Regions from separate parts of the Mesobacillus sp. ABV4_180 genome, predicted to be linked through region 1. Evidence: a T-box and tRNA genes for the amino acid it is inferred to sense, from the RefSeq annotation. Region 1 holds a T-box; the other holds one or more tRNA genes.
The links. A T-box is a leader RNA that pairs with one kind of tRNA and senses whether it is charged. The one in region 1 lies ahead of leuS (leucine--tRNA ligase), so its partner is inferred to be a tRNA-Leu.
Positions count from the first base shown of each region.

Region 2: it has a tRNA-Leu gene. The T-box ahead of leuS (leucine--tRNA ligase) is inferred to sense a tRNA for this amino acid. The anticodon was not compared.

Region 1 covers NZ_JBSWTJ010000001.1:1,228,092-1,234,248, forward strand. Annotated here, with positions in the region: gene ACXAEA_RS06155 ((Fe-S)-binding protein) at 1-533, opposite strand, end outside; gene ACXAEA_RS06160 (nuclease-related domain-containing protein) at 581-1,525, opposite strand; T-box leader at 1,957-2,176, shown strand; gene leuS (leucine--tRNA ligase) at 2,259-4,673, shown strand; gene ACXAEA_RS06170 (rhodanese-like domain-containing protein) at 4,851-5,162, shown strand; gene ACXAEA_RS06175 (sporulation protein Cse60) at 5,220-5,405, shown strand; gene ACXAEA_RS06180 (hypothetical protein) at 5,707-5,850, shown strand; gene ACXAEA_RS06185 (BaiN/RdsA family NAD(P)/FAD-dependent oxidoreductase) at 5,904-6,157, opposite strand, start outside.
Region 2 covers NZ_JBSWTJ010000001.1:1,987,377-1,993,533, reverse strand. Annotated here, with positions in the region: gene ACXAEA_RS10135 (PTS fructose transporter subunit IIABC) at 37-1,896, opposite strand; gene pfkB (1-phosphofructokinase) at 1,913-2,824, opposite strand; gene ACXAEA_RS10125 (DeoR/GlpR family DNA-binding transcription regulator) at 2,821-3,573, opposite strand; gene ACXAEA_RS10120 (hypothetical protein) at 3,784-3,993, opposite strand; gene ACXAEA_RS10115 (hypothetical protein) at 4,130-4,261, shown strand; tRNA gene ACXAEA_RS10110 (tRNA-Leu) at 4,433-4,515, shown strand; gene ACXAEA_RS10105 (cold-shock protein) at 4,782-4,988, opposite strand; gene ACXAEA_RS10100 (LysE family transporter) at 5,317-5,937, shown strand; gene ACXAEA_RS10095 (DUF6509 family protein) at 6,081-6,157, shown strand, end outside.

The DNA.
Region 1 (6,157 bases):
GAAAAAGCCCCGCCGAAACCGCAGCATTGCTCCTTGGATGGGAGCTCGGTGAATTCCAGTCCCTTCACATTGCTTAATAGAATCATAGGAGCCTTTTTTACACCGAGCAGTCTCGTCATATGGCAAGAAGTATGGTAGGTAACCTTGCCCTCGAACCTCGCGCACACATCTTCGATTTTCAATACATCCACGATGAATTGCGTCAGTTCATAGGATTTAGCTGCCAGATTCCTAGCTTTCAATTCCCAAACCGGGTCACCTTTGAAAACATGTGGATACTCATGAAACATGGCAATGCAGGAACCGGAAGGAGATACAACGTATTCCGCTTCGGCGAACGTGTCGATCATCGATTTCATCGCCGCCTTCGATTCCTTCACATAACCGCTGTTGTAGGCAGGCTGGCCGCAGCAAACCTGCGATTCCGGGAAATCAATCTCACAGCCAAGCCGCTCCAGAAGCTTCACCGTCGCCTTCCCCGCATTGCTCTGGAACAGATCCACCAAACAAGTCGCAAAAAGAGCCACCTTCATCGTACCGCCTCTTTTCCTTTTTAAATAATAGTACTACATATATTTTGTCAGCTGAAAAAATCTTTTGGAGGGGAATACGTTTTGTTTTTCTTTGAACCAGACGGGATAAGGTTGAGCGAATTCAATATATGAGTAGCAAGATCAATCGAGTCAATTTCTAAATATTCACGAAGCTGTTTGTTGCTAATGGAAAAACCGTGCAGTAGAAAATAATCTTTAATTGTGAAAATATGGGCAGTTTTTGAAATATGGCTGCAGGATGAGCAAAGCCAATTCCCATGAATCCTTTTCATTCCAAAATCATGGCAATTCGGGCATTGAATCCCTTTCTTCATTTCACTAAGAGGAAGATTCAATGTTTTTGGATCAATGATTAATGGCTGATGAGATTTTATTAATTTATGCGCAATCTTCTTAAGATCCTTCATCGTGAGAGTTTCAGATTTGTACTTTATTTTCATATCCTCAATCTTATAGAGTGAACGGGCGGTCCGACAAACTCTATAGGATACTTCAGGGGTCCTGTTTGAGTTTTTAATGATTGTTTGTGAACTGCTGATCGTAACGAAATATTCAATAGGCGGGAAGGAGAAGGAATGGTTTATTAACCAGGTAGTTAAATTTGAAGTTTGAATTTTTGCTTGTAAAATAGGATTTCCATATGAATCTTGTCTGCCATCGATATTTCGTATCAATTGATCGAATGTTGTATCTATGTTAATCTCACCGGCGTAATTTTTGGATTCGAAATTAATGAAAAATGATGGGTAAAGGAGTAGGGTATCGATTTGAAAGAAGGTTTCTAAATGAGGAAGTCTCAAACTCTGAATGAGAATATAATCCTTATCTGGAAGTTGTGAAAGGTAATAATCCAGATCAATTTCTCCCTTGTACCCCGCCTTCAATTTCATCAGTTTTTTCTGAAATTCTGTTTTGCGGGGATGGTTGATTGGGATCCTTCTCACAACGGCTTCATAAATTAGGATTTTCATTGGTATTGTTCTCTTTTTTAAAATCAAGTTTATCACTCCTATTTTGTTTTCGTTTTGATAAACTTTTGCTTGAGAAAACAACAAAGTTTACCAAAAGAGTATTATTTACTTCAAATTTTACCTCTTTTTATAATAGAAAACTGTGAACAAATTCTTTCATGGTTAAAAAGATTATTTTATTCGCAAATTAATAAATTTATTCGCAAATTCGAATGGTTTATTCGCAAAAAAGGAATTTTATTCGCAAATTTCTATGGTTTATTCGCGAACTGTAAATTCTCAGCGATTTTTTCCAAAATTGTGTCCGAAAACAAGGTGAAATTCCTACACAAAATAGTCACCATCTTCATAAACTACTCTCCATAATCATTTATTTCCATCCCTGCTTGCATCTGCGGGGGAATTTTATTACAATATCCCTATATTCATAACGAAAGACTTCGACAAGGAGTAGTAGTGGTGCAAAGCCTGATGTAGAGAGCTGGCGGTTGGTGCAAGCCAGACAGGACCATCATGAACTCGCCTTTGAGTCGCATACGTGAACTGACAAGTAGCGTTTGCCGTATTCCGCGTTAAGGATGAATGAAGCGAGTGTTGCACACTAATTTGGGTGGTACCGCGGGAGATCATACATATCCTCTCGTCCCTTTTACAGGGACGGGAGTTTTTTATTTTTACGAAGAAAATTCCATCCGCAAAAATAAATCGAAACCAAAACAGGAGGGCATTTACGATGAGCTTTAACCATCAGGAAATCGAGAAAAAATGGCAAGACCATTGGGAACAGAACAAAACGTTCAAGACGACTGAAGATAAAGGGAAAGAGAAGTTCTACGCGCTGGATATGTTCCCGTATCCATCAGGTGCCGGCCTTCACGTCGGCCACCCGGAAGGATACACGGCGACTGACATCCTTTCTCGCATGAAAAGGATGCAGGGCTTCAACGTCCTTCATCCAATGGGCTGGGATGCATTCGGACTTCCGGCAGAGCAGTATGCTTTGGATACTGGAAATGACCCGGCTGAATTCACTGAGCAGAACATCAATACGTTCCGCCGCCAGATCAAAGCATTAGGTTTTTCATATGACTGGGACCGCGAAGTCAATACGACTGATCCTGGCTACTACAAGTGGACGCAATGGATTTTCTTGAAGCTATATGAAAAAGGCCTTGCGTATATTGATGAAGTAGCTGTTAACTGGTGCCCGGCACTTGGAACAGTTTTAGCGAATGAAGAAGTAATCGACGGGAAAAGTGAGCGTGGAGGGCATCCGGTAGAACGCCGTCCGATGCGCCAGTGGATGCTTAAAATCACAGCATACGCAGACCGCTTGCTTGAGGATCTAGATTTACTTGATTGGCCAGAAAGCTTAAAGGATATGCAGCGCAACTGGATCGGCCGTTCTGAAGGTGCTGAAATCACATTCAACATCGAAGGGCATGATGGAACATTTACTGTTTTCACAACGCGTCCGGATACATTGTTCGGAGCAACTTACGCAGTGCTTGCTCCAGAACACCAGCTGGTTGATACAATCACGACAGCTGAGCAGCGTGCGGCAATTGAAAAATATATCGATGAAATTAAGAGCAAGAGCGACCTTGAGCGTACTGACCTTGCAAAAGATAAAACAGGTGTATTCACTGGTGCTTATGCAAACAACCCGGTGAATGGCGAAAAAATGCCAATCTGGATCGCTGACTACGTTCTAGCATCATACGGAACTGGAGCCATCATGGCAGTACCTGGACACGATGAGCGCGACCATGAATTTGCGAAGAAGTTCGGCATGGAAATAAAGGAAGTGGTAGCCGGCGGAAATGTCCAGGAAGAAGCTTACACTGGCGATGGCGATCACATCAACTCTGATTTCCTTAACGGCATGGGCAAAGAAGAGGCCATCAGCAAGATGATTGCCTGGCTTGAAGAAAAAGGCATCGGCACAAAGAAGGTCACTTACCGCCTTCGCGACTGGCTGTTCAGCCGTCAGCGCTACTGGGGCGAGCCGATTCCAATCATTCATTGGGAAGATGGCACAATGTCAGCTGTTCCTGAGGATCAGTTGCCGTTAGTCCTTCCTAAAACAACGGAAATCAAGCCATCGGGCACTGGTGAATCACCGCTTGCGAATATTGATGAGTGGGTGAATGTCGTTGACCCTGAAACAGGCAAAAAAGGCCGCAGGGAAACAAATACAATGCCTCAATGGGCAGGCAGCTGCTGGTACTACCTTCGCTATATCGATCCGAAGAATGAACAGGCACTTGCCGATGCTGAAAAATTAAAAGAATGGCTTCCTGTTGATATTTATATTGGAGGAGCGGAGCACGCGGTACTTCACTTGCTTTACGCTCGTTTCTGGCATAAGGTCCTTTTTGATGTGGGTGTCGTTCACACGAAAGAGCCTTTCCAGAAGCTTTTCAACCAGGGAATGATTCTTGGTGAAAATAACGAAAAAATGAGTAAATCAAAAGGCAATGTCGTCAATCCTGATGAAATCGTCGCAAGCCATGGTGCTGATACACTTCGCCTTTATGAAATGTTCATGGGTCCGCTTGAAGCATCCATTGCATGGTCAACAAATGGACTGGACGGATCCCGCCGCTTCCTTGATCGCATCTGGCGCTTGTTCATGAATGAAAACGGCAGCTTGAGCGAGAAAATCAAGGATACTGACAATCAGAGCCTTGAAAAGGTTTACCACCAGACAGTGAAAAAGGTAACGGAAGACTACGAAGGACTTCGCTTCAACACAGCGATTTCGCAAATGATGGTCTTCATGAACGAAGCATATAAGGCCGAAGAACTTCCAAAAGCATACGTCGAAGGATTCGTAAAAATGCTGGCGCCAATTACGCCGCATATTGCCGAAGAACTTTGGAACAAGCTTGGACACAGCGAGTCAATCACGTACGCGGCATGGCCGGCTTACGACGAAGCAAAGCTTGTTGATGACGAAGTAGAAATCGTTGTCCAGGTCAACGGTAAAATCAAGGCGAAAATGATGGTTCCTGCTGATGCCAACAGAGAAACTCTTGAGCAAATCGCGATGGGAGATGATGCTGTTAAAGAACAAATTGACGGCAAAACAGTCCGCAAAGTGATTGCAGTACCAGGAAAGCTTGTCAATATTGTCGCTAACTAATATTTATTCGCAAAGGATCGCATTGGCGGTCCTTTGTTTTATCATGTTCTATACCCTATAAGGTGTATTCTTTGTATTATAAAAAGAGTTTTTATATAATAAATAGGGGAAAATCATAAACGTATCGAATCCTATAATTGAGGATTAATTTATCTGTAAAAATGGAGGAAAACAATTATGAATAATATTGAAACAATCTCAACTGAAGAGCTTCAAAAGAAATTGGAAGCAGGCGAAAAGCCAGAAATGATCGACGTACGTGAGCATGATGAAGTGGAATCTGGAATGATCCCAGGAGCCAAGCACATCCCAATGGGCGAAATTCCTGAGAGAATGAGTGAATTAGATAAAGACAAGGAATACATTTTCATCTGCCGTTCAAGCGCACGAAGCGGCAACGTCTGCCACTACTTGAACGAACAAGGCTACAAAGTCCGCAACATGGTTGGCGGCATGATGAGCTGGGGCGGAGAAACAAAACGCCCATAATTATAAAATTCTGAAAATCTGGCCATAATGGATGCTAAAAAGGAAGGAAGACTTACCTTGATCCAGGTCAGAGTGTTTGATCATGAACATGAACAAGATTTAGAACAGGATATGAACAGATTTCTCGAGAAGCTTGATGAAAAAAAGCTTCTGGACATTAAGTACAATGTCGCGGTCATACCTGAAGAAGAGGACGAAGAGCAGATTTACTGTTTTTCAGCCATGATCGTGTACAGAGCCTGAGTTTTCGGGCTCTGTTTTTTTGTGCAATGAAAAAGTGAAAATATATATCTTATCATTTCATGAAGGACATAAATCAGTGGGAGAACGTAAAAATTGTCCGTCATCGAGTTCATAAAGGACAAAAATTGGTGGAGATTCAAAAAAAGTGTCCGTCATCGAGTTCATGAAGGACAAAAATTGATGGAGTATCAAAAAAAGTGTCCGTCATCAAGTTCATGAAGGACAAAAATCGGTGGGATAACGTAAAAAGTGTCCGTCATCGCAGTCATGAAGGACAAAAATAGATGGGAGAACGAAAAAAATGTCCGTCTTCGAGGTCATGAAGGACATATATCAGTGGGAAACAAAAAAAGTGTCCGTCATCAAGGTCATGACGGACACAAATCGATGGGAGAACGTAAAAATTGTCCGTCATCAAGGTCATGACGGACAAAAATCTGTGTGAAACCGAAAAAAGTGTCCGTCATCAAAATCGCAACGGACACTAGTTCATTCAATCTATCTCTGCAGTGCATACTCCGCTGCATTGGTTCCAGCGAGCCTGCCAGTTACAAGGGCAGAGGTGATATTGTAGCCTCCTGTGTAACCATGGATGTCGAGGATTTCGCCGCAAAAATAAAGTCCATCTGCTTTCTTGGATGCCATTCTCTGCGGCTCGACTTCTTTGACTGACACGCCGCCGCCTGTGACGAATGCTTTGTCTAGGGGCAAGGTACCGTTCACTTTGAATTCGAATTGCTTAGCAGATTTGG
Region 2 (6,157 bases), 760 kb from region 1:
AAGCCTGCAGATTCCCAAAACCTGCAGGCCCCCCAATTATTTTGTTACGGGTTTTTTCAAAATTCCAAGCATTATTGCAGTAACTACTGAGCCGATTAGAATTGCAGCAAAGTACAGTAGCCATCCTCCGTCAACCAGCGGTACTACGAACAATCCACCGTGTGGAGCTCTTAATCCGATATTGAACATCATTGATAACGCACCTGCAACTGCAGATCCAGCCATTACGGAAGGAATTACCCTCAGCGGGTCTGCTGCCGCAAACGGGATTGCTCCTTCAGTGATAAAGGATAGTCCCATTACATAACATGCTTTACCTGCATCCTGATCCTGCTTCGTAAATTTGTTCTTGAATAAGGTAGTTGCCAAAGCTATTCCTAATGGCGGAACCATTCCCGCTGCCATAATAGCAGCCATCGGCTCATACACTCCGTTTGCAATCAAACCCGTGCCAAATACATATGCAGCCTTGTTTACCGGACCGCCCATATCGAAGGACATCATCAATCCAAGCACGATACCAAGCAAAACAGCGTTCCCTGTTCCAAGCCCAGAAAGCCAATCCGTGATTGCCTGGTTTAACGCGCCCACTGGTTTATTAACCAGGAACAGCATGATGAAACCCGTCAGAGCAATACCGAACAATGGATAAAGCAAGATCGTCTTAATTCCTTCAAGGGAAGCTGGAAGGCCAGCAAACAGTTTTTTCAATCCTAATACGAGGTAACCGGCAAGGAAACCTGCTACCAACCCTCCAAGAAAACCTGCTCCGCCAGCTGCAGCAAGCAATCCGCCAACCATACCCGGAGCAAAACCAGGTCTGTCAGCTATGCTTAGAGCAATGAAACCAGCAAGGATTGGAACCAGAAGACCGAAGGCCCCGCTTCCGCCACCGATGTCCATTAAAGCTTTTGCGATTGGGTGGTAGGAAGGATCTTCAGGATTGAACGCATTATAGCCAAACATGAATGAAATAGCGATCAAGATTCCTCCGCCTACTACAAATGGCAGCATATTGGAAACACCATTCATCAGGTGCTTATATACTCCGCCTCGGCTTTCCTTCTGTTCTGTTGACGTTTTTCCGGTAGCCTGGTAAAGTGGAGCATCCTTTTTAACCGCTTTCTCAATTAAATCCTTCGGTTTGCGGATTCCATCCGCTACAGGGACTTCGATCAATGGCTTCCCTGCGAATCTGTCCATCTCAACTTTCGTATCGGCTGCAATGATTACAGCCTCTGCGTTTTCGATATCAGCAGGAGTAAGGACATTTTTAGCCCCTCCAGAACCATTTGTTTCAACCTTGATATCCACGCCCATTTCCGCTGCTTTTGCTTTTAGTGCATCCGCTGCCATATAAGTATGGGCAATACCTGTTGGGCATGCTGTGACTGCCACAATGAACTTTTTATTTCCGCGCTCGGCTTTTTCTTCTGAATCATCTTTATCATAGCTATTGATGATGGCAAGGACTTCATCAGTTGTCTTTGCACCTTGAAGTTTTTCGCGCGCATCTGCTTTCATCAATATGGTGGAAAGGCGGGCCAGTGCTTCCAGGTGAGTATTGTTTGCTCCTTCAGGTGCTGCAATCATGAAAAATAGATGAGCCGGCTGGCCGTCCAAGGATTCATAATTAACACCAGCCTGTGAGCGGCCGAATACAATTGCTGCTTCCTTAACCACTGGGGTTTTTGCATGGGGAATTGCAATTCCGTCACCTACACCAGTGGTACTTTGTTCTTCACGCTTTAATATGGCTTCTTTGAAAACCTTGCTATCTGTTATTTTCCCCGCCCGGTCAAGAACGTTCACAAGCTCATCAACTGCATCATGCTTCGAGCTTGCATTCATAGATAAAAGAATCGTCTCTCTAGTCAATAATTCTGTGATTCTCATTTATTTCTCCCCCAATCTATTTAGTTAGTATCTTTACTTCAGGCAGAAGCTGTTCTACTTTTTCGGAAGTACATAAGCCAATCGAAAACGCTGTAGCACTTCCCGATGCAACACTAAATTGGAAGGCTTCTTGATAATCATCTGTTTTCATGTACTGGGCAAGGAACCCGGCAACCATGGAATCTCCAGCTCCAACTGAGCTCTTGACTTCACCATTTGGAACAGTTGCTGTATATGCAGCCGTTTCATTTATAAAGACAGCACCTTTTTCTGCTAAGGAAACGATAACGTTTTTAGCACCTGACTTAACCAGTTTTTTACCATAAAAGACCGCATCTTCAAGATTATTAATCTCTTTATTGAATAACTGGCTCAATTCATGGTGATTCGGCTTGATCAGGAAAGGCTTATATTCGAGAACAGCTTTAAGCAAACTGCCTTCCGCATCCACGATCACTTCTGCACCTGTATCTTTACAGATTTGGACAACTTCCTCGTAAATCGTGACAGGCATGCTGGATGGGATGCTTCCAGCCAATACGATGAAATCTCCCTTTCCCAGCTGCTTGATCTGCTCTTTCAATAAGCCTAATGCCAATGATGACACTTCAGGTCCGCTGGCATTGATTTCTGTTTCTGTTTCCGCCTTAAGTTTTATATTAATCCTTGTATCCCCATCGACCTTCACAAACCCAGTATAAATACCTTCTTTGTTCAAGAACTCCTCAACGTACCTGCCTGTGAAGCCTCCTAAAAAACCGATCGCTTTGCTGTCAATCCCCATTGAACGAAGCACTCGAGAAACGTTTATCCCTTTTCCGCCGGGCAGCTTTGTTTCCTTTGTACTTCTGTTTAGTTCACCCAGGGTAATTTCTTCTGCTTCGACGATGTAATCTACAGATGGATTTAGTGTTAGGGTGTATATCATGTTGTCACAACCTTTATAGAAGTTTTGCTCGTATATAGACCTTTTGTATCATCATCCAGAATGTTTGTAATGATTGTTGCTTCGTGCAAGTCTGCAATTTTCGCGAAAGTGATCTCAGAAAATTTGGTGTCATCAGCCAGTACATACTTCTCTCGTGATAAAGAAACCGCTTTTTGCTTTATCATGGCTTCCTCCTGGTCAGGAGTTGTATATCCAGAATGAGGGTGGATTCCATTGACACCGAGAAAGCACTTGTCAAAACGATATTGCTCAAGGCTTGAAAGCGCTCCTCTTCCAATGATTGCGTTCGTTTTAGGCTTCGCATAGCCCCCAATTACATATGTTTCAATATTCCTTTCAAGAAGATGAGGCAAATGCATCAAGCCATTGGTAACCACAACGATGTCTTTTGCAGGAAGGTAAGGAATCATTTCCTGAATTGTAGAACCAGCATCAAGATAAATACTGTCACCTTCTTCAACCAGACTGGCAGCATATTGAGCGATCTGCTTTTTCTCATGAAGGTTTTTGGAAGATTTCTCAACCATGCTTGGTTCCTGCAGCTTCCCCTTCAGTCTTGCAGCACCTCCGTGCACCCTTTTTAAGAATTTGCCTTCCTCAAGGACGGTCAAATCCCTGCGGATTGTGGATTCAGATGCTTCCGTCAAATCAACAAGTTCCTGTATTTTAACGATTGGCTTTTCTTTGATCAATTGTAAAATGAGTTGGTGGCGCTCAGGTGTCAACATGAGGCTTACCTCCTATTTGATTCGTAATTTTATATTAATGTAATCGATTTCAGAAATCAATCATTTTCTATCATAAACAATCACTTTTAATCATTTTTTTATTTTCGTGAACGTTTTTGGTTGTTTTCAGAAAATAAAAAATCCTCCATGGTTGGAGGATTTAAAATCTTAACTATTACACAAAGGTAAACAGCGTATAAAATAAACTCGTCATTCTCCGGATTGTTGTGCCTGAGCTGATTTTTGGACTTGATTTACCGCACTTAGAGCGGACGAAATTTCATTTGTTGCTTGTTTGATTGCTTCTTGCGCGAGAGTAGGATCAGAATTTGCTTTTTCAATCGCTTTTGTCAACAAATCTTGGGTGAGCGTTACATTAGCTTTTGCTTGATTTAATTGATTAACATCAAATTGAGGCATGAAATATCTCTCCTTAAATTTTTTTACTCTTTTATGATAAGCATCCGCTTAATTTTTATAATGGTAAAAAATACTTTATAACGTTGATAATATTTTCACTTAATATTTGCAATTATATAGTATGGAGGTGTCCATTTTGGAAAAGGAAAACAAGGATGTACAAAACAGAATAAAATATAGTATTTGGGATACAAGAATTGATGAAAAACAACATAAAATTATTGAAAAATCTCCTTTAACTAAAGGATTTGATCCAAAAACAAATTAAAGTTAGTTATGTAACCTTATCCCCCTTAGGCTGTTGTAATTCAATACCATATTGTTATGGCAGCTAACCCATTTATAGGAGTTGAAACTGAACAAAAGATGTCCAATCTTTTGCTGAAAATTAAAATTGAATTTCATATCTTATATGCTATAATTCTTTTATAAACCATACGCGGGTGTGGCGGAACGGCAGACGCGCTAGATTCAGGTTCTAGTGGTGGCAACACCGTGGAGGTTCAAGTCCTCTCATCCGCATACAAAAAAGGTGCCTCACTATGAGGTACCTTTTTTGTTTCATTAAAATATCCCTTTTCGTGTCAATTTGGAAGAACCATTCTTTATCATTTTTCTCTGGATGCTATTGCATATGGGTTTTGTAGAACCTTCATATATGACCTTGCTTTGGATTCCCCATCCTAATTTTGAGTAAGCAGAACTTTTTTCAGCAAAAAAAATTGTCTCCCCATCTCACAAAAAAAGCCCGGGGTTCACACCACCCGGGCCGATTTATACTGCTGATATTAACCGATCAAATTCTGGCTATGGTTATTGACCACTTCCAAAACCTTAGTTGTCTGTTCCATGTCACTTTGACAAATCGGGCAAGCGGGGACAGTGCTGCTTTTAAAGTTGTCGCGAACCCAGCAGTTGCAATCATCAGAAGTACATACCCATATTTTCGTTTCAGCCGTTACGATTTCTTCAGGTGGTTTTCTGCCAAATGCCATTTCCTCACGCTCCTATAATTTTTACCATCGTTCGATTGATAAAAAAATTCATTTATTATAAAAAGCCCGCAAAGATAAACTTTTTATAATAAATGAATAATCCGAAAGTTGATATCTATTTCATTTTACCACACTTTCTTGTTTTTACCAAAGCATACCCTTTTGGATAGATATGTGACTGAACAACAGTTACTAGTATATGTGTTTCTATGTTGTTTTATTATAGGCAACAAAAATTTCTTTCAGGATTCCTAATTCAGGTTGTACCACTCCAACTAGCTGAATAGACATAGTACAAGCAACGCTTTGGCTATTGGAGGTTATAACTTTGCACATATTTTTAGGTTACATATTTCTTGGATTATCGCTTGCTGCCCCAATCGGTCCTGTAAATGCAGCTCAAATGGACAAGGGAATCAGGAGTGGTTTTTTTCAGGCCTGGCTTCTTGGGCTAGGTGCATTGACTGCTGATATCATCTATATGCTTACTGTTTACCTTGGGGTGGTAAAGTTTCTTGAAACCCCTTTTATGCAATCATTTCTCTGGTTGTTCGGATTCTTCGTTTTGATGTATACCGGGATTGAGACGATCATCAACTCTGGAAAAATTGTTATGGAACGGAGAGGTGAAGATTCAGGCTTTAAATCTTTTGCTTCAGGATTTTTAATGTCGATATCCAATCCGCTGACAATTCTTTTTTGGCTGGGTATATATGGTTCAGTACTTGCCAAGACAGCTTCATCATACGGAACAGGCGAGCTTGTAATATACAGTTTTGGCATCATCCTAGGACTCATTCTTTGGGATGTTGTGATGGCAGCTATTTCTAGCAGTTTCCGCAAGCTGTTGACGACAAGATTGCTTACTCTGATTTCCATTATTTCCGGATTGTCATTAATAGGCTTTGCCCTGTTTTTTGGTTACCAGGCTTTAAAGCTTTTTTTCTAAACTATTTGCTTCAATATGGATGATGCCTGAGAGTGCTTCTGTTGATTAAGAAGCACTCTTTGCCTTTTCTGGCTAAATTCTTGATTGTTGTGGCTAAATTCGTTATATAATAAAGAAGACAAAATTTAAGGGATGATACATTAATGGAAATTACCGGACATACTATCGAGCTTCTAGAAGATCCATTTGGCCTTCTTTCAGGAAGCAGATATGAGTATTT